DNA from 3 places in the Lactobacillus sp. wkB8 genome. Region 3 is predicted to be linked to each of the others. Evidence: predicted binding sites of a transcription regulator. Region 3 holds the regulator's gene; each other region holds the start of a gene.
What was found. Region 3 encodes NrdR, which represses ribonucleotide reductase genes. Its sites were predicted from a motif close to ACACNATATATNGTGT; they were not measured.
Positions count from the first base shown of each region.

Region 1: the regulator NrdR is predicted to act here: its motif matches at 6,564-6,579, upstream of LACWKB8_RS08810 (deoxynucleoside kinase).
Region 2: the regulator NrdR is predicted to act here: its motif matches at 5,136-5,151, upstream of nrdJ (ribonucleoside-triphosphate reductase, adenosylcobalamin-dependent).

Region 1 covers NZ_CP009531.1:1,897,709-1,908,264, forward strand. The annotation lists gene LACWKB8_RS08780 (ATP-binding cassette domain-containing protein) at 1-1,673, shown strand, start outside; gene LACWKB8_RS08785 (glucosamine-6-phosphate deaminase) at 1,835-2,560, shown strand; gene amaP (alkaline shock response membrane anchor protein AmaP) at 2,717-3,271, shown strand; gene LACWKB8_RS08795 (DUF2273 domain-containing protein) at 3,283-3,465, shown strand; gene LACWKB8_RS08800 (Asp23/Gls24 family envelope stress response protein) at 3,490-4,002, shown strand; gene LACWKB8_RS08805 (ABC transporter ATP-binding protein) at 4,236-5,864, opposite strand; gene LACWKB8_RS08810 (deoxynucleoside kinase) at 6,628-7,278, shown strand; gene LACWKB8_RS08815 (deoxynucleoside kinase) at 7,291-7,980, shown strand; gene LACWKB8_RS08820 (amino acid ABC transporter permease) at 8,247-8,888, shown strand; gene LACWKB8_RS08825 (amino acid ABC transporter ATP-binding protein) at 8,904-9,557, shown strand; gene LACWKB8_RS08830 (amino acid ABC transporter substrate-binding protein) at 9,558-10,406, shown strand; gene LACWKB8_RS08835 (Cof-type HAD-IIB family hydrolase) at 10,403-10,556, opposite strand, start outside.
Region 2 covers NZ_CP009531.1:91,425-101,980, forward strand. The annotation lists gene LACWKB8_RS00410 (helix-turn-helix domain-containing protein) at 1-270, shown strand, start outside; gene LACWKB8_RS00415 (NAD(P)-dependent oxidoreductase) at 351-1,214, shown strand; gene LACWKB8_RS00420 (cob(I)yrinic acid a,c-diamide adenosyltransferase) at 1,285-1,827, opposite strand; gene LACWKB8_RS00425 (ECF transporter S component) at 1,824-2,342, opposite strand; gene LACWKB8_RS00430 (DUF4430 domain-containing protein) at 2,350-2,742, opposite strand; gene nrdJ (ribonucleoside-triphosphate reductase, adenosylcobalamin-dependent) at 2,830-5,064, opposite strand; gene LACWKB8_RS00440 (YjjG family noncanonical pyrimidine nucleotidase) at 5,703-6,413, shown strand; gene LACWKB8_RS00445 (aldo/keto reductase) at 6,477-7,340, shown strand; gene proC (pyrroline-5-carboxylate reductase) at 7,356-8,120, shown strand; gene LACWKB8_RS00455 (D-2-hydroxyacid dehydrogenase) at 8,212-9,222, opposite strand; gene LACWKB8_RS00460 (exodeoxyribonuclease III) at 9,559-10,386, shown strand; gene LACWKB8_RS00465 (DUF3427 domain-containing protein) at 10,460-10,556, shown strand, end outside.
Region 3 covers NZ_CP009531.1:1,249,847-1,260,402, reverse strand. The annotation lists gene mutM (bifunctional DNA-formamidopyrimidine glycosylase/DNA-(apurinic or apyrimidinic site) lyase) at 1-786, shown strand, start outside; gene coaE (dephospho-CoA kinase) at 783-1,385, shown strand; gene nrdR (transcriptional regulator NrdR) at 1,387-1,854, shown strand; gene LACWKB8_RS09265 (DnaD domain protein) at 1,857-3,218, shown strand; gene dnaI (primosomal protein DnaI) at 3,228-4,130, shown strand; gene thrS (threonine--tRNA ligase) at 4,436-6,370, shown strand; gene LACWKB8_RS05860 (amino acid ABC transporter ATP-binding protein) at 6,556-7,293, shown strand; gene LACWKB8_RS05855 (transporter substrate-binding domain-containing protein) at 7,310-8,128, shown strand; gene LACWKB8_RS05850 (amino acid ABC transporter permease) at 8,125-8,763, shown strand; gene LACWKB8_RS05845 (amino acid ABC transporter permease) at 8,777-9,430, shown strand; ribosomal protein L20 leader region at 9,499-9,611, shown strand; gene infC (translation initiation factor IF-3) at 9,631-10,161, shown strand; gene rpmI (50S ribosomal protein L35) at 10,183-10,383, shown strand; gene rplT (50S ribosomal protein L20) at 10,420-10,556, shown strand, end outside.

The DNA.
Region 1 (10,556 bases), 650 kb from region 3:
TCACTCCTGAAAAAGAAAAAGATACTTTTAAATTAAAACGGACAAAAATGTCCTATTGGAATGCTATTAAATTAAGCTTTACCAATATCATGACCAAAAAAGGCAGAACCACCTTAACTGCCTTTGCCTCAAGTATCGGCATTATTTCTATTGCAGTTGTATTGGCTTTGTCTAACGGTTTTCAAAAACAGATTGACACGACGATGAGCAAAGCACTGGCTAAATATCCTGTTACCATCAATCAAACTGCTACGGATGCCAGCAATGTTCAAGACCGCAATGAATCTAATAAAAATGTCAAAAATCACGGCTATATCACAATTGAAAAAGATAGGCTGCAAGAGTCAACTCACCAAAACAAAATTGATCAAAAATACGTTAATTACGTTAAAAAGATCAATCCTAATTATGCCAACAGCATTTCATATCAGCGCGGCGTTAATTTAAATATTTTAACGCGTAAAAATCACAAAGTTAAGTCTGTGCAATTTTCGCCAATCTCCGCTGATTCTAACAGCTCACAGGCTGCTGCTCAGATGCGCATGCAGGCAATTAGTGCCACTGGTCTGGGTTCTTCCATCTTTCCTACTACTCTAAGAAAAAGCAAAAACAATTTTTTAAAAGAAAATTACCAATTATTGTCTGGTGTTTGGCCAGATAAGTCCACTGACCTGGTTTTAGTGACTGACAACAAAAACAAGCTAAATATTAACATCCTTAAAAACCTTGGTTTAAAAGTTAAAACAGGAGAAAGGTTAAAATACCAGAAGCTAGTTGGGCAAAAATTTAAAATTGTCGCTAACAATGATTATTATCAAAAACTGCCTACTGGAATGTTCATACCACAAAAAGTAAGCAATTCTATGTATGAGAATAGTAAAACTACTCTCAGAATTGTTGGCGTCATCCGACCTAAAAACGAAAATTCTATGGCTCTTTTATCCTCTGGAATTGCCTACAGTGATCAGCTGGTACAAAATATTATTAAGGAAAATAAGAATTCAGCAATAGTAAAAGCACAAAAGAAAACCACTCAAAATGTGATGACTGGTCAAAATATGAATGCACGGGAAAAGAAGCAAATGATGCAGTCAATTGGTGGTTCCACAATTCCAACCAGTATCATGATTTATCCTAACGACTTTGATGCTAAAGACAAGGTGCTTGATTATTTAGATAAGTGGAACAAGGGCAAAAAGAAACAAGATAAAATTATCTATACCGACATGTCAAGCGCTGTAACTTCAATGACTGGTGGATTGCTAAATGGTATTACTACTGTCTTAGTTGCTTTTGCCGCTATTTCTTTAGTAACCTCAATGATCATGATTGGAATTTTAACTTATACTTCTGTATTGGAAAGAACCAAAGAAATTGGTATTTTGAAGGCCTTAGGTGCACGCAAAAAAGATATCACCCGTGTCTTTGATGCAGAAACATTTATATTAGGTATCTTTTCCGGCGTGTTAGGCGTATTCATTGCCTGGCTGCTGGTATTCCCGATTAACTCTGTTCTCTACTCCATTACGGACCTATCTAATGTGGCACAGCTAAATCCGGTGCACGCAGTGGTATTAGTTATTATTTCCACTATTTTGACAATGCTTGGTGGACATTTGCCTGCGCGGATGGCAGCCAAAAAGGATGCAGCAATCGCATTAAGAAGTGAATAATTAATAATTGCTAATGAGTTCAATTAACGTGTGTTTCACATGTAACATTAATTGAACTCTTTTTATATTTAAAAAATAGTAATTAATGCACTTTATACCAGTTGACAAATTGGCATATACCAATTTATAATTAAGTTAACAAACATGGAGGCGTAAATAAAATGAAAGTAATTATTACAAGTGATAAGTCTAACGGTAGTAAAAAGGGTTTTGAAATTTTTGAAAAAAGTATCGCTAATGGTGCCAAAGTCATTGGCTTAGCAACTGGCTCTACACCTGTTGCTTTATACCAAGAATGGATTAAGAGTGACATGGATACCAGTAACCTAATCAGCATCAACCTTGATGAATATGTTGGTTTAGCTCCTGACAATGACCAAAGCTACCATTACTTTATGCAAAAATACTTATTCAATGAAAAGCCATTTAAGAAGACTTATGTTCCAGATGGTATTAAAGCAATCAAGGATCCTAAAGGAGCTTCAGACGATTACAACAAGATAATTGCAGAGAATCCAATTGATATCCAGTTATTAGGCATTGGTAGAAATGGACATATTGCCTTTAACGAACCGGGAACATCATTTGATTCCGTTACCCACGAAGTAAAACTGACAGACAATACCATTAAAGCTAACTCACGTTTCTTTGATAACATTGATGATGTGCCAAAGACTGCAATTTGTATGGGAATAGCTAACATTATGTCTGCAAAAGAAATTGTGGTAATGGCATTTGGCGACAATAAAGCTGATGCTGTGGCTAAAATGGTTGAAGGTCCAGTAACAGAAGATGTACCTGCTTCAGTTTTGCAACAACATCAAAATGTCACTGTAATTGTTGATCAGGCTGCAGCAAGCAAGTTAAGTGCTAAATATCAAAAATAATCAGTTCGTTTTTGCAAATAAAAGCGGTGCCGTAAAGCACCGCTTTTTGTTTGTAAAAAATTGCAAACTGTTAATGTATATATATGGAGCATATTATTAGTCTGTTAAAATAATCAGTATTATTATTAAGGTGAACACTGAGAGGATGGTGATAAGTTGAAAAGAATTAAGAAATGGCTATTAGTACTATGCATAATATTATTGCTACCAATTCCCGTTTACCTATTATGGGAAACCAGCATTTTTTGGCAAAAATATTTAAGGATTAAATTACCGCATTTAGGTTCTCTTAATCCCATCTTTACATGGTACTTAATTGGTATTAGTGCAATTATCTTTATAATACTAATTATCAGTTTATTTGTCATCCTATTCTGGCCAGTCCAAAGATACTTTAATCTAATTCACAAACGTGATGGTCAAGTTAAAGTCACCTCAAAAGCTATCAACAGCTTTGTAATGAATTCACTTGCTGATTTACCTTACCTAAATAATGCTAAAGTTAGTTCCAAGTTAACAAAACGCCATATTAAAATCAAAATTGGCGGTGACCTTGGTGCAGGTGAAAACATTTCTGCTCTACTTGATGAATACCTTGAAGAATTGAAAAAGAATCTAAAGCAGTTGCTGGGAATTGAACAAAAGCCAAAAATTAACATCAAGTTTACCAATTATCACAAAGGGGCTAAACCTGAGAAGCGCGTTCAATAAAGGAGGTTAAGATGAAAGAAGAATATAAAAAATACCTCCCAGAAATAAGCGGTGCTGTAATTGGTTTGTTACTGGCATTTTGCTTTTTGGTACTGGGATTTTTCAAAACTATTTTCGTCATTGTAATGTTAGTCTGTGGCTTTTTAGTTGGTCATTACTGGCCGGTATTTAAAAAGATGTTGCAGAATAAATAATTTAATATAAGGAGTATATGCAATATGGTACAATCAAGTTCAAATCAAGGAAGTTCAAAACCTGAAGTTAAAGGCGATCTAAAATATGATTCAAAGGTGATTCAAAAAATCGTGGGTATTGCCTTATCTGACATTAAAGGTCTTTTAACAGTTAACGGCGGCTTTTTCTCAAATATTGCTGATAAAATAGTTAATAGCGATGACGTCACTTCAGGTGTAAATGTTGAAGTAGGCAAAAAGCAAGTAGCCGTTGATATTGAGATCGTTGCAGAATATGGCGTAGACATTACCAAACTATATGATCAAATTAAAGAAAAGATCCAAGAAAAAGTCAAAGAAATGACCGGTCTTGATACAGTTGAAGTCAACGTTACTGTAGTTGATATTAAAACTAAAGAGCAGCATGAAAAAGATTCTGTCAGCTTACAGGACCGTATCACCGGTGCTGCTAACGACACTAAGGATAAAATCAGCGATCAAAAAGACAAAGCTCAAGATAAAGTTGAGGAAAAGAAGAAAGAAAATAGAGTTAAATAGTATTTTCAATCTCAATCGACAAATTGGAAGTAACTTATATAGTGGCATGTAACTAAAAATAGACCATTACAATATCATGCAAAAAGAAGGCCAGCCCCAACTTTAGAGCTAGGCCCTCTTTTTATTTCTGTAGAATTTTAGGTAATAGCCACATTTGCATAAAACACTATGCCCATAATCTAAAAGATTAGAGTTTCACAGCTTTTTAACAGGTCATTAAATGTAGTATTCTATCATCCCAATTCGATTACTTGATCAAACTGCTTTTTGATTTCAGGTCGCAAATGGTGGGAAATATAGATTAACGTTATGTTGTCCAAATCAAGCAGACTCTGTTCGATTTTTTGTCCATCTTTTTCGTCGATTGCAGAGGTAATTTCATCGGCCAGAATAACTTGCGGGTTACCCAACAGTTGCCGTGCTAGTGCAATGCGCTGCTTTTGTCCACCTGAAATATTGTTACCGGCGTGCTTTAAAACAGTGTCAAGACCGCTGGCATTATCTGCAACAAATTCTTCGAGACCGGCGTGCGTAATTGCAGCGTTGACTTCTTTGTCTGTTGCCTCGCGATCTAAAGTGATGTTATAGCGCAGGCTGCCATCAAAAATATACGCGGACTGGTCAATGTAAGCAATCTGCTTGTGCAGCGAACTTAAATTAAGTTCGCGATATTCATCATTATCCCAAGTAAGCGAACCTTGGTACCCAGTTAGTAAACCGCCGATTAATTTTACCAGGGTCGACTTACCGCAGCCTGATGGACCAACAATAGCTACCCGTTCGCCTCGCTTAATGCTGCCAGCAACATTCGTTAAAATCGGTCTATCACTATTGGGGTAGCTGAACGAAAGATCGCTAAATGCAATTTGCTGGGTCAAAGGAGCAACGTCCTTGTCCCCTGTCTTCTTCTGCGCATTAGTTAGTTTATTGTACTTGTCAAAAATAGGCTGCACGGCCCGAATTGAAGTCAGATATATGCTGATTCCTGTCAAGCTACCAAAAACGTTACCAGACAATGAGCCAACAATTATAATGGCACCGATAGGAAGCTGGTTGTGAAAGGCCAGATATCCAGATTCAACGGTTAAAATAGTTTGAGCAAATATACTTATCAGGTTAATTAGTGAATTAGAAAAGGACATTTCCGTGATGTAATTAACCCGAGCCTGTCCTGCTTTATCTGATGCCGCATAGACTATCTTATTGAGCAATTTTTGTTGACCAAGCGTGAGCAGGTTGACAAAACCCTCAAGAGCATCGGTTGCTTTTGCCGTTAACACTTCATTTTGACTACTTTGCTTTTGCGATAACTCCTCCAATTTTTTCTTAAAAAGACGGGGAAATAAAATCATAACAACAGCAAAAACCAAAGTGGTGACAAATAAGAGCGGATGATAAGAAAGCAGGATGACACTGGCAATAATACCTAAGAGTGCACTGCTATATGTTTGCTCTAAACTGAAAAAGCCATCTTGATTAATTTGGTTAATATCATTAGTAAACCAAGAGACATAGTCAGCTTCCGTGTGTTTGTTAAAGCCTTCATACTCTTGGCGACCAATTATATGGGCTAATGCGTTCCTAATGGAATTATCGACGGCCTTGATGATTACAGCGGAATACCGTGAACTACAAAAAAAGAAAATTAGGAAAAAGCCCCAGCTAAGCAAATTTAAACCTGTATCAACAATAAAGCCCTTTAAACTGTGCTGTGTCAAAGCAGTAAGTGCATTACCTTGAAAAATGCTGGCACCAATTTGCCCTAAATTCCGCCCAAAATATAAAATGGCCAGAATCACATACATACCTGAATTACGTTTAACGTAGGTCCAAAGCGAAAATTTTGCTACAGTGTTGTCCATGATTTACTTCCCGTCTAAATCCCTATTTTCAGGGTTAATACTAAAATGACATATCTTCCTGAGAGAAACAGTTTGCAAAGAACATTAATCTTTGACCTATTTCAAAGCTGCAGACTCTTAAATAATTTAATTATTATTGGAAGTTTTAATAGTTTTTGTATTCTTCCTAAAAAGCCCGTCGTATCATTTACAACATGAAACATGTCAGTATACCTTTTTATTTGAAGTATTCGCTGTTTCTTTTATAATCTACTTATCATTTTATGTTTTTACTAACATAAATGCAATTTATTTTTAATTTTTTAGTTTAGAGTTGGCTTATCACGGCAGTATATAAATATTACGAACAATTTTTTGGGACTGAAAAAAGGCAAAATATTCTGCTTTATAAGCGCAAAATCATCTATCATAATTAAATCAATTTAAACCAGGAATTATTGTTTATTACAGCATTAAAAGAATTAAAGTACGGACTAAAGGGATTGATACCTAATAATATCGCTAACATGCCCTAGCAAATTAAGACTTTCCAGTCCGAATTTTAAAATTGGCTTTGTTAATTTTTAATTTTAGTTCCACGTGTAACATTCAACTTAAGCAACAATTTAGTTACTTTATCAAAGCTTAATTTTTTATTCTGTATTATACAAAATCACTTGACTTTTAAGACACAATTTAAATTTACTTTTTGCTTGTATACCACTATATCTCGTATTAAACTAGATAAGAATCTATATGTTGTATTTAATATTTAAGAAAGAACGTGATCCAAGTTATTGTTTTAAGTGGGCCAATTGGAGCCGGTAAATCCAGTTTAACTAGTATTTTAGCTGAGCACTTAGGTACACAAGCTTTTTACGAGGGAGTAGATAATAATCCTGTTCTTCCTTTATATTACCAAGACATGAAACGCTATACTTTTTTGCTTAACATTTACTTGCTTAACCACCGTTTAGCACAAATTAACCAAGCAATTCGAGAAAAAAATAGTGTTTCAGACCGTTCAATCTATGAAGATGCACTCTTTTTCAAAATGAATGCAGACAGCAAAGTGGCTGATCCAACTGAATTTAAGATATATGATAGTCTACTTGAAAATATGATGGAAGATACCCCCGGTAATCCCAGCAAAAAGCCTGATTTACTGATTTACATTCACGTTTCTTTAGACACTATGCTTAAACGCATTAAAAAACGTGGACGTTCATTTGAACAAATCAGTACTGATCCTAGTTTAAAAGACTACTATGCTAGGTTAATTAAGTATTATGAACCATGGTATGAAAATTATGATGCATCTCCTAAGATTAAAATCGACGGGGATAAATACGATTTTATCTGCGATGAAGATGCCAAAAAAGAAGTTTTACGTCAGATTGATGACAAATTGCATGCAATAGGCAATTTAGAATAGAGAAGGAACGTGATGACAGTTATTGTTTTAAGCGGGCCAATTGGAGCCGGTAAATCCAGTCTAACCAGTATTTTAGCTAAATATTTAGGAACCAAACCATTTTACGAAAGTGTCGACAATAACCCAGTTTTGCCACTTTTTTATGCTGATCCTAAAAAATACGCATTCTTACTTCAGGTGTTTTTCCTTAACACTCGTTTTCGTAGTATCAAAAACGCACTAACTGACGATAACAACGTTCTTGATCGTTCAATCTATGAGGATGCCCTTTTCTTCCAAATGAACGCTGATATTGAGCGCGCAACAAGTGAAGAAGTAGATACATATTACGAACTTCTCAACAACATGATGGGTGAACTTAAGCACATGCCAAAGAAAAACCCAGATCTGCTGGTTCACATTAATGTTTCATACGATACCATGATTAAAAGGATCCAAAAACGTGGTCGACCATACGAACAACTGAGCTATGACGCGACACTGGAAGATTACTATAAACGGCTTTTGCGCTATTACAAACCATGGTACGAAAAATACGATTATTCTCCTAAAATGGAGATTGATGGTGACAAGCTGGACTTCATGACTGACGAACATGCCAGAGAAGTTGTACTAGATCAAATTGTTACCAAGCTAAAAGAAATGGGTAAATTACCCAACTCTTGGGACAAACCAACAGATATTCAAATAGAAGAACAATAAACAAAAGTTAGCTTACTCAAAGAACCCCTATTTATTACTCTAGGGGTTCTTTTTCACTTAGTGTTATACTATTTTTTATGTCATTTAATAATCAAGCCTCAAATTGACCAAATACAGGCTTTAGATTGTTTAATCAAAAGTAATAAGGCGCTAGATTTGTGTTATTATTAAATCATATCTTTTTTCACATATTTTTTTAATTATATTATGTACAATTATTGTTACCAACCTAAACTCGGTCTCAGCTAAATACAAAGGAGAAGAAAATGGACTATATCATCTCAATCATGCCCTCTTTAATCACAGGCGCAAAAATGACTTTGATCTTGTTCTTTTGGACTTTGATCGTTTCTATTCCTCTGGGAATCATCGTCAGTTTAGGTTTACTTTCTCGCTTTAAGCCACTGCGCTTAATACTAAAATTCTATATTTGGATTATGCGTGGAACTCCACTGCTTTTACAACTAATTTTTATTTTTTATGGTCTGCCAATCATTGGTATTATATTTCAACGATACGATGCTGCACTTTTTGCTTTCATCTTAAACTACACTGCTTATTTTGCGGAAATATTTCGTGGTGGCTTTCAATCAATACCGGTGGGTCAATATGAAAGTGCTCGGGTTTTAAGGCTAAGCTATTGGCAAACTTTGTCGCACATTATTATTCCCCAGGTTAGTAAAATAGTTATTCCCTCTATTGGCAACGAAGTCATTAATTTAGTAAAAGATACTTCTCTGGTTTATGTTATCGGTTTGGGAGAACTATTACGAGCTGGTAATGTCGCCACTGCTAGAGATGTAACACTGGTTCCATTAGTAATAGTAGGAATAATATACTTAATGATGACCGGTATTGCATCATTCTTACTGAAAAAAATCGAACACAATTTTGCTAAATGGAAATAATGCAAAGGAAATATTATGCTAGAACTTAAGAACATTACTAAAAAATATGGTTCCCGCCTTATACTCAATAAATTAAATCTCACTATCCCCGACAGACAAATTCTAGCTATTGTAGGACCGTCAGGTGCTGGAAAAACCACGCTACTACGTTGTTTAAGTGGGTTAGAAAAAATAGATTCCGGTAAATTTCTCTGGAACGGACAAGAATTTAATCCAGCTGAGCCTGATAGCAAAAACCACATTATTGGTGTCGTTTTTCAAAGTTACGAACTCTTTCCCAACCTAACCGTCATTGATAACATAACTCTTGCGCCTACGTTAGTTTTAAAAGAAACAGCTAGTCAAGCTGAAAAGCAAGCCCGTAAATTATTAAAACAGCTTGATTTAAACGGAAAAGAAAACCTTTATCCGTACCAATTATCAGGTGGCCAGCAGCAAAGAGTAGCTATTGTCAGGGCATTAGCAATGCAGCCTCATATATTATGTTATGATGAGCCCACATCTGCTTTAGACCCTGCATTGCGGACAAAAGTGGGCGAAATAATTTTAAAATTAAAAACCGACAACCAAATGACTCAAATTATTGTCACTCATGACATGGAATTTGCACACCAAGTGGCTGATCAGATTTTTACCGTTAAAGCTCTAGATGATAAGAAGGTAATGTAAGTGAAAATTAAGCGCCTTGCGGCTTTATTAATAACTCTAATTTGTACCTTATTCATTTCTGCTTGTAGCGGCGTATCAGTGAATAGAAAAGCGAATACGGTAGACAATTGGTCTCACATAAAGCAGCGTGGTTACATTACTGTTGGTGTTGATGATACTTTTGTACCGATGGATTTTAGGCAAAAGAATGGTCAGTTAATTGGCTATGATGTCGATCTTGCTAAAGCCGTATTTGATCTTTATGATATCAAAGTTAGTTTCCAGACTATTGATTGGTCAATGAACACCACTGAACTCAAAAACGGTACGATTGACCTCATTTGGAATGGCTTTAGTAAAAATCCCGAACGGAAAGCTAAAATTAATTTTAGTAAAACTTACCTATATTCCACCCAAGTTTTAGTAAGCCTTAAAAAAAATAAGATAGATCAGATCGCTGCCATGAAAGGTAAGACGCTGGGTGTACAAACAGGTTCTTCCGGCTACAATGATGTAATGCAATATCCACAGGTTTTTAAAAAGCGAATTAAAAACCATGAGCCAATTCTCTATGATTCTTTTACAAATGCCTTTATTGACCTTAATGCCGGTCGTATTCAAGGTTTATTAATTGATAGTACTTATGCCAACTATTACATTTCCCGACAAAAGCATCCAGAAGACTATACTCAAATTAATAGTCCATTTCCTAAAGAAGAATTTGGTGTGGGTATGAGAAAAAGTGATATAACTTTAAAACGCAAAATTAACCACGCATTGACCAAATTAGCTAGAAATGGCACTATTACAAAAATTGACCGTAAATGGTTCGGCAAAAAGGCAGAATCTCCATTACTTTATAAAAACTAGTTTAATTGATTGAGTATTAAGGCAATACCATCGTGATTATTATCTAATGTAGTTCTAAATTTTTTCTTCAAATTTTCAGGAGCATTTCCCATTATTACTGGATGGCCAACAGCTTCAAGCATCTTTTCATCATTATAATTATCACCAAAA
Region 2 (10,556 bases), 770 kb from region 3:
TGCAATATCTTGATCATGTGCATTGAGCAAAAGTCATATACTGAAGCACAATACTTTATTACTGCTGCTGAAAAGGTGAAGATGATTCCTGAACTCTTTTTCTGCAAAAATATGCTGGTTTTATTGGAAAACATGGTCAATTATCATTTTGTGCATAAACCTGAATATATATCTAAGTGCAAGTGGGCAATTAAGAATTTTACTTTATTAGGGATGCCGGAATATGGTGAGCAGGCAGAACTTTTTGTTAACGAAAACCTAAATAAATAAAAAATCCACTTATTAAAGATAAGTTAGTGGTATGATTAAATTATTAAGAAAACGTTTTATTTAATAGAGGAGAATTGATTATGAAAATAGGTTTTATTGGAACTGGAGTTATGGGAAATGCCATTTGCCTTAACTTGTTAAAAGCTGGTCATCAATTGTGGGTTTATAATCGCACTAAGAGTAAGACTGATAATCTGGTTGCAAAAGGTGCTACTTGGTGTGATAATCCTAAAGCTGTAGTTGAACAGACTGAGATAATTTTCACTATTGTGGGGTTTCCCGCTGACGTTGAACAAGTTTATTTCGGCGATAACGGTATTTTGCAAGCCGAAGTTAAGGGCAAAAATCTGGTAGACATGACCACTTCCAAGCCTGCTTTAGCACAAAAAATTTTTGCTGCAGGTGAAAAGCAGGGCGCTAAAGTATTGGATGCCCCTGTTTCTGGCGGTGATTTAGGTGCTAAAAACGGTACGCTGACCATTATGGTTGGCGGCGATGAATCTGCTTATCAAAACTTGGAACCTGTTTTTAAGGATTTCGGAAAGCAAGTTCACTTTTTTGGACCAGCTGGTGCAGGTCAGAATACTAAAATGGCTAATCAGATCATGATTGCAGGCACCATGACCGGTATGACAGAAATGCTGGTTTATGCAAAAAAGGCGGGGCTTGACCTTGAAGCAGTCCTTAAAACGGTCGGAGCAGGCAGTGCAGCTAACTGGAGCTTGAGTAATTATGGTCCGCGAGTCTTAAAGGGTGACTATACCCCGGGCTTTTTCAGCAAACACTTTTTGAAGGATTTGCGCATTGCTCTAGAGACTGCTAAAGAAATGAAAATTGAGCTGCCAGCAACCGAAGAAGCTAAAAAGTTATACGAAACATTAGTTGATGAAAAGCACTTGGGTGACTTGGGGACTCAAGGACTAATTAAATTGTGGTGGCAGTAAAATATTAATTTTAAACAAAATAAAAACGGGGTAGTTTCAATTACGAAACTACCTCGTTTTTTGAGCTTGCTTACTTAATTTTACTTTTGACTTCTGGCACACCGTCTAGCACATTAGCATAACGAGCTAAGGTAAAGAGGTAGTCTGACAAGCGGTTGATGTATTCCAAACAAGCGGGAGCAAGTTTTTGTTCTTCAGCGTTTAGTTTTACCATGGAACGCTCGGCTCGTCTGGCAACTGTACGGGCATAGTGTAAGTGAGTGGCAGTGATCGAACCGCCAGGTAAAATGAAATGGGTTGTTTGAGGAATTTGTTTATTAAGTTCGTCGATCTGTTTTTCAAGTTCTGCTACTTTTTCAGCCGTAATTTCTTCGTGTCTTTTGACAACAATGTCACTTTCCAGTTCATATAAGTCTCGTTGCAAATTTTGTAAAGGAGTATGCAGCTTCTGACATTTGGCAGACAAGTTGGCAATCACAACGCCTAGGTAAGAATCAAGTTCATCAATATCACCGACAGCGATAATCTGCAGGTCGTATTTGGGAACCATTTTGCCGGTTACCTGTTTGGTAAAGCCTTGATCGCCCACCTTAGTGTAGATTTTAATTGTCATAATAGCCTCCGTTTATAATGATCAAGTGCAATGTTTAACGGCTTGTATAAAATTGGGTAAAACACTAGGTTGCCGACAGCATGATAAGTATCAAAGACCAGACTGCCTGCCCAATAAGCTAGGAACGCATTGAAACCGCCAAATATAGACATGCCGAAGTCGACAAAGCAGCCATATTCCCAGCCGAGAAAAACAGCAAGAATAAGTTGCAGTGTAAAATGTTTTTTAAGTGGCGTAAATTTACTGAGCAAAGCCACAGTTAAAACACAGCCGCCATAGGCTAAGACTTGTGATACTGTCCAAATGCCAAAGCCTAAGTAAATGTTGGAAACTACCATAGTTAAAAGGGCTAAAGCAAAGCCGAAGCCAAAGCCAATATTTAAAGTTACAATCATCAAAATATCGGTTACTGGTTGAACATTGGGCACAGGAATAATTTCAAATATTCTTAGTGCCACACACATGGCTGTTAAAATTGCTAATAACGCTATTTTCTTAGTTGAACTGCGGACCATAGCAATTTTAGAAGTTAACTTTTGCTAAAGTAAATTTAATTTTATCTTTGTTAGCAAGCTTCTGTATTGCCGCACCTTTTTGTGCAAACTTGCCGTTAATGGTGTAAGTCCAATAAATCTTCTTGCTCTTATTTTGGCTCTTACCAGCTATTGAAGTAATAAGACCGTGATCACTCTTTATTTTCCAGCACTTTTTCAAACCGCGCATTACGGTTGAGTTCTTAGGCAATTTAATAGTCTTTTTCTTGTAATTCTTGTTATGTACTTTAAGGGTGTAAGTAACTTTGATTTTGCTGCTGGCGTCTACCTGTTGGACATTTTGGGTTGTTTCGTAGCCAGCAAAAGTAAAGGTAAAAATAGTGGCTATTCCGGTTAAAACTGATAATTTGCTTTTCTTCATAATATACTCCTAATCTATAGATTTTTGTGCAAGCACTAAAAACTTCGTACTTAGCTGCTTGCACGGCACTAGTTTAATTTAAAAAACTTATTTAACTGGACATGCACCAGATTCACAGTCTGTTTGGTCAACTAATTCCAAATCTTTTTGATCATCATTTTGTTCTGCAAATACTTGGGCTACATCACCGGTAATTTCAGCTTTTCTTTCCTCATATTTAACTTTATCGATTGGTTCTTTTGGCGCTTGTTTAAGTGAACCACCATAGTATGGCAATAAGGAAGTTGACTTAATTACATGCCGGTATTGTTCAAAGAGTGGGGTAATCTTGTCACCTTCATTGCTTTGGAAAGTAACGGTACAGCTAACTGCATTATCTGACCAATAAGTTTGCAAAAAGGCTTGTGTTGCAAATTGTTCTTCAATTGAAACTGTACCGGCAGAAGCAAAGTTCTTGCTGTCGGCGTGAGCAGCACGCAATGGAAATTCAACACAAGTTGTGTTTGGTGAATAAATATCAGGTTCTGAATAGTAACCACATGCGTCTAATGCTTTAAGCAATGGATCAGAAGCTTGGAACCTAATTCTTTGAATTAAGTAGCCGGCATAGTGGAAGTGCATTCCTTCAGAGGCCCCAGCCAATTTGGCAACAGTACCAGAAGGCTTAACAGTTGTGTGCTTGATTGACTCATTGCAGTTTAAAGTTTTGCTGTATTCTTTATCAGCATCAATGACAGCTTGGTAAGCTTCAGTAACCATTTTAATTCCCTGAGGGTCGTAAATTGGCTTTTTAATCTTTGCGCCGGTTTCTTCATCAGTGCTGTCTTCAAAGCCGGTGACAACCCGGTGACCCAAATCATTTAACAGCCAGTCTTGAATACCTGACATTGAAACACCGATTCTACGATTCTTGGAAATGATGTTGCGGGAAATTTCCCAGTCGTAGTCACTAAACGTTACCCGTTTGGCGTAGCGAGTGGCCAACCTGAAAACGTCCTTTAGTTTCCAACCTTGTTGTTCTGCAATGTATGGGAATACTTCAAACAGGTTGCATGGCTCACCGTTAGCCAAGGAAATCTCTCCGCAAGGATTGGTGCCTTCAACGTCGCCGTCAATATCTTTTTGATAGCCGTCAATGATACGACCATAGTTACGAGATAAGTCAAGGTTAACTATTCCTGGTTCACCGTTTTCTCTAATACCGTTAGCGATTGGTTCGTATTCATCAAAGTTAGAATCAATTGCTACACTGTTGTTTGATGCCCAACGGTGGTGGTAGAGTTTGTCTTTATCCTGTTTCATCGTGATGAAGTCTTGGTCGGTACTTGTACCTAAAGCCAGTTCAGCTGATCTTCTCACATTGCCGGCAACGACTGTTTTACCAATCAAGTTGCAAATATCCGTACAATCAACAGAAGTTAAATTGCCGCCAACCCGATTGTTAATAATGTTGTTGATATCAAAAAGCATTTCCACTAACGGCATAGGTCCAGAAGCAGTACCGCCAAAACCGTGAATTTTAGCCCCGTAAGGACGAATTCTGCTGATGTCCAGTACCAATTTGGTCTTGTTTTCAGCATTGGTTTGATTAAAATGCATGTCAACTAAACGAGCATTGGCCAAAACCCAACCTTCACGGGTATCAGGCAAGTTGTAGTATACGTAGTCAGACTTGCCGTCATTTTGCTTTGCCCATTCGTCTTTGTCCGTTGCACCCAATTTAACCGAATCCGCGTATGAGGCACTCTTTTTGTCGATCACGATTGTTAAATCGATTTTGTTATCAACTGTTGGGATCTTTTGAATGTTGTCTTGGACAACAGAAAAGCCAACGCCGCCGCCTTTCATTAGTTGGTCAAAAAGAAATGAAAATGGCATTGAAACTGCTTCTTGCGTTTGCCCTAAATAGTCTGGCACTATATGGCTGTCACCATATTTTTGGGGACGAATAGCTATAAACCAGCAATTATTCAACGAATCACCATTACGCTTTTGGTAATCTGTCCCGGAGACCCAGAGGTTACGACCAGAAGGCGTTGCGCCTAAACCGTAAACCAATTTAAATAGGCTCTTGGCCTCATCAGTTAGTTCATCAACTACTTCATTTGCAGGAGAATCTTTGAGACGAGGATCAAGATTAATATTGCCTTCGATTACGCGTTTAACCGTCTCATCCCAATTTTCGGAACGATTTTTTTCAGGAAGCCATCTGGCGTAGGTCCGTTTGTAAGTAACCCAGCCAAGCTCTCCCCAGTGGGGAGTGACAGTTTGTTTCACTTGATCAATGTAACCCTGATCTAAGGTTATGCTCGTATTTTTCATATTCAAAGTTACTCCTTCAACTAGCAAATTGTTCCACAGACACATCATCTATGGCTACAAGTAGAACTATACCACAATATCTTGTATTTACTAGAGGAAAGTTTGCTCTTAAACACAAGTAAAAGTCACAACTTGATGTGCGAGTAAGTTGTCGGGGATAATAAAAAAACATATAGAATTCGAAGATATAAAAAAAGCATAATAAGCTAAAAATAGCGTTTATTATGCTTGAATATATTTTTGTTTTTAAACTAAAAATTAGTGCCTAGCTAACGTGAAGAAAAGGAAAATTAAGCCAAGAATAACGACTATTGGCACTAATAAATGAATAAAGAAAATAAAGGCAAGTGTGCAAGTTAAAATGAAAAATAAGATTTTAAATATACCAACGCCCAGTTTTATAAATAACCAAATTAACAAGAATGCTAGTAATAGTCCAACCATGCTTAATCACCCCTTTTATCAGAATTAAGTGATATTATAGCTGATTTTTAAGAAGAGTAATAGTAATGCAAGCAAAATTTAAAAATAGTTAATTTTGTTCCCAATGTGTGAAATATTGTTATAATAGACCTCCACACTAATTTTTAGTGAATACGCATTTTATTCTGCGGAATAATTGGAGAGGAAGAAATTGCTTGCGTTATAAACAAATAATTTTTGATGTTGATGATACTTTGATTGATTTTGCTGCTACAGAAAATTTTGCTCTGCATAGTCTTTTTCAGGCACATCATTGGCAGTTAACAGACAACATGCAGCGTGATTATCATGCATATAATCAAGGACTTTGGCGTAAGCTGGAACAAGGTAAAATCGATTATAATCAACTCAGCAAGACTGTCTTTAGCGAATTTATCAAAGAAAATTTAGGCATTGATATTGACGGAATTGCAATTATGAACGAATACCGTTCTTATTTTAGTGAAGCTCATAAGTTGCTGCCCGGTGTGACTGATACTTTGCGTTTTGCTAAAAAGCACAATTACGTTTTAACTATTTTAAGTAACGGTGAAGCCTTTATGCAGAGGCACCGTTTGCAGTTAGCGGGCATTGATAAATATTTTTCGCTGATTGTGACATCAGAAGAAGCCGGCTTTGCTAAACCGGATACCCGTATCTTTGATTACTTTTTTGCTCATACTGAAATCGGCCCTGAAGAAACTGTCTTCTTTGGAGATGGGCTGCAGTCCGACATACTGGGTGCAGAAAATTACGGTTTTGACAGCATCTGGTATAACCACCGTAAACGGAAGAATAATATGAATCTGCATCCCTTATATGAGGTAGCAACATATCCGGAATTTGTGGCTTTGCTCAAGGGTGATTTGCAAAAGCAACCGCAATAATTGCTATCTTTTCCTGTAGAAGTATAGTTCAATCCTGTATAATAATTATTAGAGGTGAGAATAATGACTTTAAATATTCATTCTTTTAATGATACTTATGAATTAAATAATGGCGTTAAAATACCAGTCATTGGTTTAGGAACTTGGCAAACACCCGATGGTGAAGTAGCCAAGAACACTGTGAAGGACGCACTGGATCTGGGCTATCGCTTAATTGATACGGCTGCAGCTTACGGCAATGAGGAGAGCATCGGACAAGGAATTAAACAAAGCGGGGTCAATAGACACGACTTATTTGTAACCACTAAATTATGGAACGATCATCACGGCTATCAGGCAACTAAGGCTGCGATTGATGAAAGCTTGACTAAATTAGATTTAGATTACCTTGACTTGTATTTGATCCACTGGCCTAATCCAGCACCTGTGCGTGATCACTGGGCTGAATTAAACGCAGAAAGCTGGCAGGCAATGGAAGAAGCTGTTCAGGCAGGTAAAATTCGCGCAATCGGAGTATCGAATTTCAGACGTAAACACTTGGATGAGTTGCTGAAGACCGCCAAAATTCGTCCTGCTGTCAATCAAATTTACCTTAACCCAAGTGATATGGAAGAAGATGTGACTTCTTATAATAAAGAACTCGGTATCTTGAGCGAAGCATATTCACCACTTGGCAGGGGCGGTTTATTTGCTAATGAAACTGTCGTTTCTGTTGCGCAACACTATGACAAGTCTCCAGCGCAAGTCTTATTACGGTGGTCTTTGCAACACGGCTTTGTCCCATTACCAAAATCTGTCCACCGCGATCGGCTTGAATCTAATTTACAAGTTTTTGACTTTACAATTAGTGATGCTGATATGGCTAAACTTGATGGTTTGCATGGAGCAGCTAAATTAGCAAATGATCCAGATCACACGGACTTTTAAAAAAGGTGGTAGCTGATGAAAATTGGTTTTATTGGAACTGGTAAGATTGGTTCCGCTATCATTAAGGGCTTGTTAAATGCTAAAAATTCAAGCCAAGATATTTATGTTTATGACGGTGGTCATAAGTCCGCTCAAAAAATTGCTGCTGAATTTAATCTGCATTTAGTTAATAGCTACACTGAATTTAACGCTTGCCAGGCAGTTATAGTTGCTGTGAATGGCTCCAGTGCTGAAGCTATACTGAAGCAGCTGGGGCAAAAATATCACGGTATCATGTTATCAACGGGTGGGGGCGATTTAACTCAGATTAATAGTGGACTTGCGCAAGATACCACATTTGCCAAGATTGTTCCTAATACTCCCGTTCAAATAGGTAGCGGAATTACAGCCATCAGTTTTATTCCTGATGAAAAGCCGGAAGTGATTGCTACTGTAAAAAAGATTTTTACTCAAATGGGTGCAGTTTACGTTGTGCCTGAAAATCTGCTAGGCATTTATGGTACAGTTGCTGGGTGCACGCCTGCTTTTGTCGATCTTATGATTGCAGCGCTGAGTGATGCCGCAGTGCAAAACGGTATTAAGCGCGCAGATTCATATCAGATAATTGAACAAATGCTTTTGGGTACCAGCCAATTGGCACTTGCTAGTAAAAAATTGCCGGAAGAATTAAAAGACGAAGTTACTACACCGGGTGGTTCAACTATTAGGGGAGTAGCCAAGCTTGAAGAAACGGGCTTTAGAAATGCGCTTATTCAAGCCGTAAATGCTGCCGCAAATTAAAATAATTATTAGAAAAGACACCAGATAAATTTATCTGGTGCCTTTTATTGTTATTTAAAGTGTATTTAAGAAGGGAAATGAATTTTACAAATTAAAATTCTTTGTTCAAATCAACAGGAGTATCAGCCTGCTCGCCATTGATTAACTTCAAGTTGTTATCAAAGGCTTTAATAACCATGTTGCGGACAGCGTGAGTAGTGTAGAAAGCTGTGTGTGGCGTTACCAAAACATTTGGCCGTGCGATTAAATCAGCTAAACGCTTGTCAGGGAAATCTTTGCCACTGAAGTCGCTGTTGAAAATACCAACTTCATTTTCGTAAGTGTCCATTACGAAGCCAAAGATCTTGCCTGAGTCAAGACCACGAATAACGGCGTCTGTGTCAACTAATGGACCACGAGAAACGTTAACGATAACAACGTCGTCTTTCATCTTTTTGATTGAGTCGTCGTTGATCATGTGGACATTTTCCGGAGTATCAGGAACGTGAAGTGAAATAACGTCAGACTTAGCGTAAAGCTCATCCAAGTCATCAACGTAGTAGCCCTTCTTTTCTAATTCTGGGTTCTTGAAAATGTCATAGGCAATGACTTTAGCGCCAAAGCCTTCCATAATTCTCATGAATACTTGACCAATGTGACCAGTACCGATAACACCAACTGTTTGGTCACGTACTTCACGACCGATTGTTGGTGCCCAACGTAAATCATGCTTAGCAATTTTTTCGTCCATTGCCTTATCTTGACGTAAAACTCTGGCAGCTTGAATAGCAGCGTGTTCAGCAATTGCATCAGGTGAATATACCGGAACATTAGTTATTTTAAAACCTAATTCTTTAGCCTTTTTTAGGTCAATGTTGTCAATACCAACGTTACGGATTGACCAATTATGAATGCCTAATTTATCTAAAGCTTCAATAGTATCAGCCTTGTAATCTAGTTGCTGGTAAGTTACAACACCATCAGCACCCTTAGCTAATTCAGCTGTTTCAGGGGTGAGAAGTTGATCAGTAAAATCAACATCAACATCCTTGTGAGCTTCTTTCCATTCATGAACATATGGTTCTTCGTCTTTACGAATGGCGTAAGCATAAATTTTAGTCATAAAATCTAACCTCCAAAGATTATTATTGTTGTCTCTTGTGCTATTATACACTTGCTTAACTAGATTTAAAAACATAAACTTGTGAAAATAATATTTTTATCAAAATGGCGTTCTGTTAGTAATCGCTTACAATAATATGGCACAAGGAATCACGCTTAATCAAAAAAGTTACAAGTATTTTTTGCCAAGATAGTGAAAAAAATAACAGCAATTTCACCTCAATATGATCACCTCAAACTTGGAATTGGAAAAAATCAGGGTGACAGAAGCTTTGTGTCCCAGCTAAAAAACTATATAATGAAAATAATGAAAGAAATGAATAAAAAGGAGCAGAAAATGATCTTAATTTCGTGGAATATCGACTCATTAAATGCAGCTTTAACCGGAACTTCTTCTCGTGCAGTAGCAACACGCAAAGTTTTAGAAAAAATACATGCTGAAAATGCTGATATAGTTGCAATTCAAGAAACTAAATTACGTTCAACTGGACCAACTAAAAAACACATGGAAGTATTAACAAAAGAATTTCCAGAATATGATATTGTTTGGCGTTCATCAGAAGAACCGGCACGTAAAGGTTACGCTGGAACCATGTTTTTGTATAAAAAAGAACTCAAGCCTAAAGTGACTTATCCTGTAATTGGTGCACCGGAACCGATGGATCATGAAGGCAGAATCATCACTTTGGAATTTCCTGAGTATTTTGTCACTCAGGTATATACGCCAAATTCTGGCAACGGCCTTAAGCGTTTAAGTGAGCGTCAAGTCTGGGATGAAAAGTATATTAATTACTTGCAAAAATTAGATCAAGAAAAACCGGTTTTGGCTAGTGGCGATTATAATTGTGCTCACCACGAAATTGATCTGAAGCATCCTGACACTAATCACCATTCTGCAGGTTTTACTGATGAAGAACGAGCAGATTTTACTCAATTGCTTAAAGCCGGCTTTACAGATACATTTAGAAAACTCAACGGCAATGTTGAAGGAGTCTACTCATGGTGGGCTCAAAGGGTAAGAACTGCAAAGGCTAATAATTCCGGCTGGAGAATTGATTATTGGCTAACTAGTAATAGAATTGCAGATAAGGTTAAGCGTTCTGAAATGATGGATACGGGAGAACGTGCTGATCACTGCCCAATTTTATTGGCAATAGATTTATAAGCAGTTGTAAAAAAGGGATCCAGATGGTTGGGTTTCTTTTTCTTTTGTGTAAAATAATTTTGAGGTGATGAGTATGAATGAGCCCTTGCAAGACGCCATTCTTAATGGTCTGTATGACCCTAAATATCCTGGTCATGAATTATTAGGGCCGAAACTGCTGCAAAATAATA
Region 3 (10,556 bases):
CCTCTTATCAAAGGAAAGACAATCAAAGAAGTAACAGTCTGGTATCCAAAGATTATAACTGGTGATGCAAAAGAATTTAAGCAGCAGTTAGTTGGTAAAAAAATCACCACAATTGATCGTTATGCTAAATATTTGTTAATTCGGCTTAGCGGCAATTTAACAGTAGTGTCACATTTGCGCATGGAGGGTAAGTATCGTTTAGTTAAAATAAATACTAAAAAGGATAAACACGACCACGTGCAAATTGTTTTTAGTGATAATTCGGCATTGCGTTATAACGATGTGCGTAAGTTTGGGCGCATGCAGTTAATTAAAACGGGAACTGAAAAAGAAAAGACGGGTATTAGCAAATTAGGTGCAGAACCCAACTCAGCAGCTTTTACCGTTTCTTATTTACAAAATGGTTTAGCACGTAAAAAGAAAAATATTAAAAACACACTCCTTGACCAATCTGTTGTTGCAGGTTTGGGCAATATCTATGTTGACGAGGTTTTGTGGGAGACAAAAATTCACCCATTAAGTCAAGCCAATACCATTCCCGCAGAAAAAGTAGCACAATTGCACGATAATATTAATTCGTTAATAGAATTGGCAATTGCTGAACGAGGTACTACAATTCATACCTATCTGGATGCAAACGGTAAAACAGGAGGTTTTCAAAAAATGTTGCAGGTTTATGGTCATAAAGGTGAACCATGTGTGCGTTGTAGTACACCACTTGAAAAGATTAAAGTCAATGGACGAGGAACTACTTTTTGTCCTAAATGTCAGGTGATTTATAAATGACAATGATATTAGGCTTGACTGGTGGAATTGCAAGCGGTAAAAGCACCGCAGATGCTTTTTTTGAAAAAATGCAAGTTCCAGTAATTGATTGCGATCAAATAGCCCATGACATTTTAAAGACCGGTAATCAGGGATACGAAAAGGTTATCAAACAATTTGGCAGTGAAGTCTTAAATGCGGATAGTTCACTTAATCGTTCAAAGTTGGGTCAAATAGTTTTTAATGATGAAAAACAACTTGAAATTTTGAATGAAATTACTCATCCATTGATTTTTACAGAAATACAAGCTAAAATTGCGCTAAACAAGGCTAAGAAAAGCCCCATAATAGTTGTTGATGCTCCTGTTCTGTTTGAGTCAAATGGTCAAAAATATTGTGATCGGACTTTACTGATTGCTATACCAGAAAAATTGCAGCTAGAAAGACTAATGCAAAGAGATCACCTTAGTCAGGATGCAGCTTTAAAGCGCATCAATAGTCAAATGCCACTTAAGCAAAAGGAAAAATTGGCTGACTACGTGATTACTAATACTGGTTCAAAAAAAGACCTTGAGACTAAATTAGAAGAGTTGTTACTTGAAATCAAAGGGGAGGACTAAAATGGAATGTCCTAATTGTCATAAAAATGCATCAAAAGTAATTGATTCGCGTCCGAGTGATGAAAATCGTGCTATCAGACGTAGGCGCGAATGTGAAAACTGTGGCTTTCGTTTTACTACATTTGAACGTGTTGAAACCACGCCTTTATTAGTAATCAAAAATGACGGCACACGTGAGCCATTTAACAGAAAAAAGATTTTGCGTGGAGTGATGGCAGCTGGTCAAAAAAGACCAATCTCAAGTTCGCAATTTGAAGAATTAGTTGATCACGTAGAAAACAAAATCAGGCAGGAAGGAGTTAGTGAAATTTCTTCCAAAAAAATTGGTCAATTGGTAATGGATGAATTGGCTAAAATAGATGATGTGGCCTATATTCGATTTGCGTCAATTTACCGTGAGTTTAAAGATATGTCTAGTTTCATGAAAACTATGGAAGATATGATTGCCAGAAGAGAGAAAGGAAATTAATTATGTTTGAGACTAACAATCCCAAACAGCCTTTTTATATTACAAACAGAGTAGAGCTCTACCCAACAGATTTGCGTGTTTTAATTAAGCTATATCAGCCTTTAGTTGGTTCTTTGGCGGTGGCACTTTATTTAAGTCTGAATGAGGATTATTCTGCCCAAGCTATGCTGTCAGATTCACAGGGGATTTACCGTTTGCAAGAACAAGTTGACTGTGATATTAAAAAATTATTTGCGGCTCTGCACAAGATTGAGGCGGTGGGGTTAATCGAGACCCGACTACTTGACAATCAAATAATGGGCAAAATTCTATGTTTTGAACTTAAAAGTATCCCGTCCAGCAGTGAATTTTTTGGGACTGCGTTATTAGCAAGCTTATTAAAAGAAAAAGTGGGTATTACCGCTTTTCATAAATTAAGCCATGATTTTGCCCGGGAAACTAAACAAAATCAAAACTTTGTTAATGGTGTGAAAACAGCACCAAATATTTCCGCCTCGTTTATGGATGTCTTTCACTTACCAGACCAAGAAGCAATAGACCCTTCAATTGAGGTTAAAGAGGCTGCCCAAGAAAATAATATTGTTACCCGTAATACTGCCACTATCAATGAAAAGGGCCAGATTGACTGGGATTTTATGAAACAGCAATTTGAAATTTACCAGATTGCAGGCAGCGAAATTGACCAAAACAGAGAAGCAATTCGTGCAATTATGAGAACTTATGGTTTGTCCGAACAGGAATTTGTAGATGAAACACTGCCCTGTTTGCATGGTGATTATCATCTAAATATGAACCGGATTAAACAAGCTATTGCTAATAACATTCATGCAGCAACTACTCGGAGTCAGTTACAAAAAAAGACACGTGCAAAGGACAATTCTGAAGTAAAAAACGAGCACTTAAGTAATAGTGAACAAGAATTATTACAAAGCGCAAAAGCGAACTCACCGGCACAATTTTTGTATCAGCTTAAGACCAGCCGGAATGATTTTGTGGATGCTAGTGAATATCGCGTACTTGATAGTTTATATAATGAAAAAGGTATTTCAGCAGAACTACTCAATATCTTGACTTATGCCTGCTTGAAAAGTGGTCCTAATGTGTCTTTTCGTTTGGCAAATAAAATTTTACATGATTGGCTGCAGCACGGAGTAAAAACCGGTGGTCAAGCTTTGGAATATATGGACAATAGGAAAAAGGCCCAAGAGCAGAAAAGAAAGCAATATGGCAGTTATAGTTCGCGCAAGTCAATTGAAAAGGGCACGGATTGGACTGAAAATAAACCAAAAATAAATTCCGAAGTTTCTAGTGAAGAACTAAAAAAGTTTTTTGAGAATTTTGAAAATAAGAATGGCATGAAGTAGGTGAAATATATGCGACCCATTAAAAAATATATTGTTAAAGGACAATCAGGTAATGCTGAGGAGCAAAGCCCTGAAGCTATTAAACAAAGGGTACTGGCTGAACCTAAGGTGCAAAACTTTATCGCGCAGCATCAAGATCAATTAAATGACAGCATTATTAATAAAAGTCTGCCCACTCTTTACGGCTATTATCTGAGCCAGCATAAAAAAGATCCTGTCACCAGGGGCTATTATCCTGACTTGATAATGAATAAAAATGCCATCAGTTTGAAATTTGTGCCCGAAGACAGCAAGCTTATTCATGATAGAGAAATATATATCAAAAGACATTTGCGCCTGATTAATTTACCTGATGGGTTGCATGATGTTCGCCTAAGTCAGATTGAACTGACCCCGGAAAGAGCCGAAGTGATGACCCGCATTCAGCAATTCTTATCAAGATATGCTAAAGATGTTCATCAGAAGGGACTTTATTTATCGGGCAATTTTGGTATCGGCAAAACATATATATTGGCGGGACTTGCTAATCAAGTTGCTGCCATGGACAAGTATGTTGTTTTCTTGCATGTTCCGACATTTATTGCAGGTTTATCCAGTCATTTTAGTGATAATAGTGTTCAGGATGAAGTACAAAAAATTGCTAACGCTGATTTTTTAATACTAGATGATATTGGAGCTGAAAGTTTGAGTCAATGGTCGCGTGACGAGGTCTTGGCGGTAATTCTGCAGGCCAGAATGGATAATGTGCTGCCAACATTTTTCTCATCGAATTTTGCAATGAGCGATCTGGCAGATCATTTCAAAGAAACCAAAAATTCTATTGATCCTGTAAAAGCAGCGAGATTAATGGAAAGAATCAAGTCTTTGGCGACTGAAGTAGTAATTTCTGGACCAAATAGAAGACACCAATAAAAATATTTTGCTGTAAATCTATGAAAATAAACTTGCATTAAAAAATTATTGGGCTATAATTAACTGCAATGAATGAACATGTTGCTACGCACCACAGAGAGAGGGCAATATTCTGGAAGCTCCCATTAGCGTTTGCAACCCACTCATTCGTACCTAAAATTTTAAAATGGGTTAGATCCGTTAACAATCTACAACGAGATAGTCCAGATTTTTGGACTAAATTTTGGGTGGAACCACGTTAATTAACGTCCCAGTGCTTAATTGCACTGGGACTTTTTTTATTTCTTAAATTTTCGGAGGAAAAAATGAGTTTTTCAATTACATTGCCTGATGGCTCAAAAAAAGATTTTACTGAGGCAGTCACAGTTTCAGAACTAGCACATGGTATTGCTACATCTCTAGGTAAAGTAGCTCTTGGAGCAAAAGTAAATGGTCAAATTGTTGGTTTAGATTACAAATTAGACCAAGATGCCAGTGTTGCTATTATTACTGATAGGGATGAAGCTGGTCTAGATATTTTAAGAGCAACAGTAGCCTTTGTTTTTGAAGCAGTTGCGCAGAAAGCATATCCAGAGATTCACTTTGGTGAGCACGCAGCAGATGATGATGGTTTTTATGTTGACACTGACAAAGAAAATCAAATCAAAGTTAGTGAACTGCCGGAACTTGAAAAAGCAATCAAAAAAGTAATCAAAGCAGGAGATAAGATTGAATCTTCTTTTCTGCCAAAAGCTGAGCTTGCCGAAATTTTTAAGAATGACCCGTATAAGAGTGCGTTGCTAAAAGATGAAAAAGACGATCAAGTGCATGTCTTTAAATTAGGTGATTTTGTTGATTTTGGCTTTGAAGCCCTATTGCCAAATACGGGCAAAATTAAACAATTTAAGTTATTATCGGTTGCCGGTGCTTATTGGCAAGGTCAATCATCAAACCCAATGCTTCAAAGAATTTCCGGAACAGCGTTCTTTAAAAAAGCTGATTTAGATGCCGATATTAAGCGTCGTGAAGAAATTAAGGAACGTGATCACCGAACTATCGGACGCGACCTTGATTTATTCTTTGTTGATCCTAAGGTTGGAGCTGGTTTACCTTATTGGATGCCAAAAGGAGCCACAATTCGCCGAGTAGTTGAACGCTATATTATCGACAAAGAAGTGGCTGATGGTTACCAACATGTATATACTCCAGTTTTAATGAATGTTGACGCATACAAGACATCTGGACACTGGGCACATTATCGTGACGATATGTTTCCACCAATGGATATGGGTGATGGAGAAATGCTTGAACTGCGCCCAATGAATTGTCCGTCACATATTCAAATTTACAAGCACCATATCCGTTCATACCGTGAACTGCCAATTAGAATTGCAGAGCTGGGTATGATGCACAGATATGAAAAATCGGGTGCGTTATCAGGTTTGCAACGTGTACGGGAAATGACTTTAAATGATGGTCATACCTTTGTCACGTTGGACCAAGTACAGAGTGAATTTTCTAAGATTTTGACTTTGATTTTAGACGTTTACAAAGACTTTGATATCACGGATTACTACTTCAGACTTTCATACCGTGATCCAAAGAATACTAAAAAGTATTTTGCTAATGACGAGATGTGGGAAAGAAGTCAGGCAATGCTGAAGAAGGCAATGGACGACATGGGTCTTGACTATGTCGAAGCTGAAGGTGAAGCTGCCTTTTACGGCCCTAAACTTGATATTCAGACTAAGACGGCGTTAGGTGCTGATGAAACTATGTCCACAATCCAGTTGGACTTTATGCTTCCAGAACGCTTTAACTTAAGTTATGTAGGTCAAGATGGTGAAGAACATCGTCCAGTTATGATTCACCGCGGTATTGTCGGTACTATGGAGCGTTTCATTGCTTACCTGATTGAAATTTACAAGGGTGCCTTTCCAACTTGGCTGGCGCCAGTTCAAGTAGAAGTGATCCCAGTTAACCTTGATGCCCATTCTGACTATGCTAAGAAAGTTCGCGATGAATTGAATAAGCGCGGCTTCAGAGCAGAAGCAGATTTACGTAACGAAAAATTAGGTTACAAAATACGTGAATCGCAAACTCAAAAAGTACCATACACTCTTGTTTTAGGTGATAAAGAGCTCAAGGACAATAGTGTCAACGTTCGTCGCTATGGTACAGAAGAAGAAGTGGCTAAGGACTTTAACGAATTCATTAACGAAATCGATCAAGATGTTAAATCATATTCACGTAAAGGATAAAAATTGTTATTTATAGAAAAGGCAAAATAATTTAATGGCTAAACCTTAAATGTAGAAACCGCTAAAATTTGCACGTCGAGTAACAAAATGTAGTGTTGACGGGATGCACTTTTGATTAATTAATCAATTGTTAAAAAAGCTTGGTTTAGATAGTTAAATTAAAACTGCTAAAAAGGAGCATATATATGTCAATGGTAGAATTTCGTGGCGTGCAGAAATTTTATGGCAAATTTCACGCGTTGCATAATATCAATTTGCAAATTGATCAGGGTGAAACAGTTGTCTTAATCGGGCCTTCCGGCTCAGGCAAAAGTACTCTAATTAGAACTATTAATCGTTTAGAGTCAATCCAAGGCGGAAAATTAATTGTTAATAACCAGGATTTGTCGAATCCCAAAACAGATTCAAATAGATTGCGTCAAGACGTGGGCATGGTTTTTCAGCATTTTAATCTTTACAAAAATAAAAATGTTTTAGAAAACGTAATGCTTGCTCCTCGAATTGTCAGTCATATACCTGAAGAAGAAAATAAAAAGCAGGCACTGCATTTACTTGATATGGTAGGAGTGGCTGATAAAGCACATAATATGCCAGCACAAATATCTGGTGGTCAAAAGCAGCGTGTGGCAATTGCACGGTCTTTAGCAATGCATCCCAAATTATTACTTTTTGATGAACCAACTTCAGCACTTGATCCTGAAATGATTGATGAAGTTTTACAAGTAATCAAAAAAATAACTTCGGCAAGTGATATGACCTCCCTGATTGTGACTCACGAGATGGGTTTTGCCAAAGAAGTAGCTAACCGCGTTATCTTCATGGATCAAGGTCAGATTGTTGAAGATGACGACAGCAAGTCTTTCTTTGAGCGGCCAAAAACTGACCGTGCCCAGCAATTCTTAAGTAAAATAATTACACATTAAGGAAGGGGCAAATATCATGAAAAAACTTGTTTGCTCAATCTCGTTGTTTTTAGGAATTTTTCTTTTGTCTGGTTGTGGCAATAAAGTCACTGACCAATCTGCTTTGAAAAATGTACATTCGACTAATACCATTACTTGGGCAGTTGAAGGTGACAAAAAACTATTTAGTTTAATAGATATTAGAGATGATAGAGAAAAAGGCTTTGATATCGATATGGCCAAAGCCATTACCAGAGAAATTTTAGGTCCAAAAGGTCAAGCTCATTTTACTCTTGCCACCTCCCAATCAAGAATACCCTTGTTGAAAAACGGCAATGTGGATGCAGTTATCGCAACTTTGACAATTACACCGGAACGGGCAAAAGTTATTAGCTTTTCTAAGCCGTACTTTCAGGCTGGTAAATCGTTTCTTGTACCTAAAGGATCAAAAATTAAAAAGCCAAGCGACCTGAACGGCAAAACTGTGATCGGTATTGTCGGCGATAATTCTGTTGAGGCAATAAAAAAAGTGGCTCCCAAAGCCAAAGTTGTTGCTATGCAAGACTATGGTCAAGCAGTCTCTGCTTTAAAGTCGCATCAAGGTGATGCTTTGACTAGTGATAACGGCATTTTATATGGTTTAGCAGCACAAAGTTCTGGAAGCCTTGAAGTAACCGGAGGAACCTATACTAAAGAGCCTTATGGTATTGCAGTAAATAAAAATCAAGGACCTTTTCATAAAGCCATAAATCAAGCAATTCATAAGATTCAAAAAAGCGGAGAATACAATCTCTTAATTAAAAAATGGTTCGGTCAGGTTCCTGGATTTAACTATAAGGAGATGTATATTAAATGATTCATATCTTCAATAATTTTAGTAGTCAATTATTTTCAGGATTTGGCTGGACTATCTTATCAAGCTTGTTAACTTTAATATTTAGTCTTATTTTCGGTATTTTATTAGCCTTATTGGAGGTTATTCCCAATAAACTTGCCAATAAAATTGGTCGAATTTACGTTGAAATCTTCCGCAATATTCCCTTACTAATCATCGTAATGTTTTTTTACTTAATAGTACCGAAATATTTTGTACAAATTGATGGTTTTACTGCTGGTACAATTGGTTTATTTCTCTACACTTCTGCGTTTATTGCTGAAATTATTCGCTCTGGTATACAATCGGTGTCTTCCGGTCAAATGGAAGGTGCACGGTCAACAGGTATGACTTATAAGCAGGCAATGCGCTATATAGTGTTGCCGCAAGCTTTTAAAATAGTTATTCCACCACTAGGCAATCAATTTGTCAATTTGATTAAAGACTCGTCAATTTTAGCTTTTGTTGCGGGTTTTGATTTAATGTATCAAGCAAACGCCATTGCTTCTGTTACTTTTGATACGATTAACAGTTATTTGGTAATAGGTGTTTTGTACTTGTTGATTACAATGCCACTGAGCTACTACATGCGGCATTTGGAAAAGAAATTGGCATAGGAGGCGAACTAAAATGCAAACATGGATTAATGCCTTATCTTGGTTAAACTTCGGTTTTCTGTTAAAAGGCTTAGCAGTCACATTATTTATTTCAGTTTTTGCAATTGTTTTAAGTTTCATTTTAGGGTCAATTCTCGGAATTATTCGCTATGCTAAACTTAAATTCATTTCAGCAATTGTTGGCTTTATTATTGACATCGTTAGAAATTTACCTTTGCTATTAATTATCTTTTTTACCTATTTTGGCTTGCCCAATATTGGTTTAAGACCCGGTGCAATTTTGTCAGCAATTATCGCGATGACAATTTTTGAATCCAGCATGATTGCTGAAATTGTGCGGTCTGGCATTCAGTCAGTAGCTATTGGTCAAATTGAAGGGGCAAGATCGACAGGCATGTCTTTTGTTCAAGCATTATGGCATGTGGTCTTGCCGCAGGCGTACCGGCACATGATACCTACTATTATTGGTCAGTTTGTCTCTTTAATTAAAGACACTTCCCTAGCAACTATTATTGTTGTTCCAGAACTGATGCAACACGCACAGGTAATATACGGTCAAAATGCTAATTATATTGTGCCGATGTTTGCCGCTTTAACATTGCTTTATTTTATTGTTTGCTTTACTTTATCTTTAATTGGTAATAAACTGAACAAAAAGTTAGCATAATTTTGCAATGAGATTTAAAATATATCTCGTTGACACAAATAGTAAATGCGAGTATAATCGTTTTAGTTGAGAACAAGAAGAAGCTTCCCGCTTCTCGCCTAAGTTAAGTAAACCTCTGGGCTGATCGATATTTTCTGTTGATTATGGGCGGGTAGAACTATACCCGTCTTTTTCTTGTCCTCAGATTAACATGGAGGTGAATGATTATTCCAAGGAATTTGATATTAAACGACCAAATTCGCGCACGCGAAGTTCGTTTAATTAATGAAGATGGTGAACAAGTTGGTGTTGTAACCAAGACTGAGGCTTTGCGCCAAGCAAGTGTTGCAAATTTAGATTTAGTTCTAATTTCGCCTAATGCCAAGCCACCTGTTGCTCGTATCATGGACTATGGTAAGTACCGTTTCCAGCAACAAAAGAAGGTTAAAGAATCTCGGAAAAAGTCTAAAACGGTCAGTGTTAAAGAAATTCGTTTGAGCCCAACGATTGAGGGTAACGATTTTAACACTAAATTAAAGCACGCGCGTAAGTTTATCACTAAAGAAGGTGCCAAAGTACGCGTTTCGATCAGGTTCAGAGGTCGAGCAATCACTCACAAGGAACTGGGTCGTGAAGTGTTGGAAAAAATGGCTGAAGCCACATCTGATATTGCTACTGTTACTAGCAAGCCTAAGATGGAAGGCCGTTCAATGTTCTTAATGCTCGCTCCGAAGAGTGACAAAAATAAATAGTTAATTTGGAGGAATTAGAAAATGCCAAAAATGAAAACCCACCGCGCTTCTGCAAAGCGTTTTAAGAGAACTGCTTCTGGTCAATTAAAGCGTCATCACGCTTTTACCGGCCACCGTTTCCACGGCAAGACTAAGAAACAACGTCGTCATTTGAGAAAGGCTGCAATGGTTTCACGCAGCGACTTGAAGCGCATCAAACAGATGCTCTCTCAAATGCGTTAATTAAACAAATAAAACGATATTTAGGAGGAATTTTAGATGCCAAGAGTTAAGGGTGGAACAGTTACACGTAAACGTCGTAAGAAGATTATGAAGCTTGCCAAGGGTTACCGTGGCGCAAAGCATATGCAATTTAAGGCTGCAAGTACTCAATTATTTGTATCTTACAGATATGC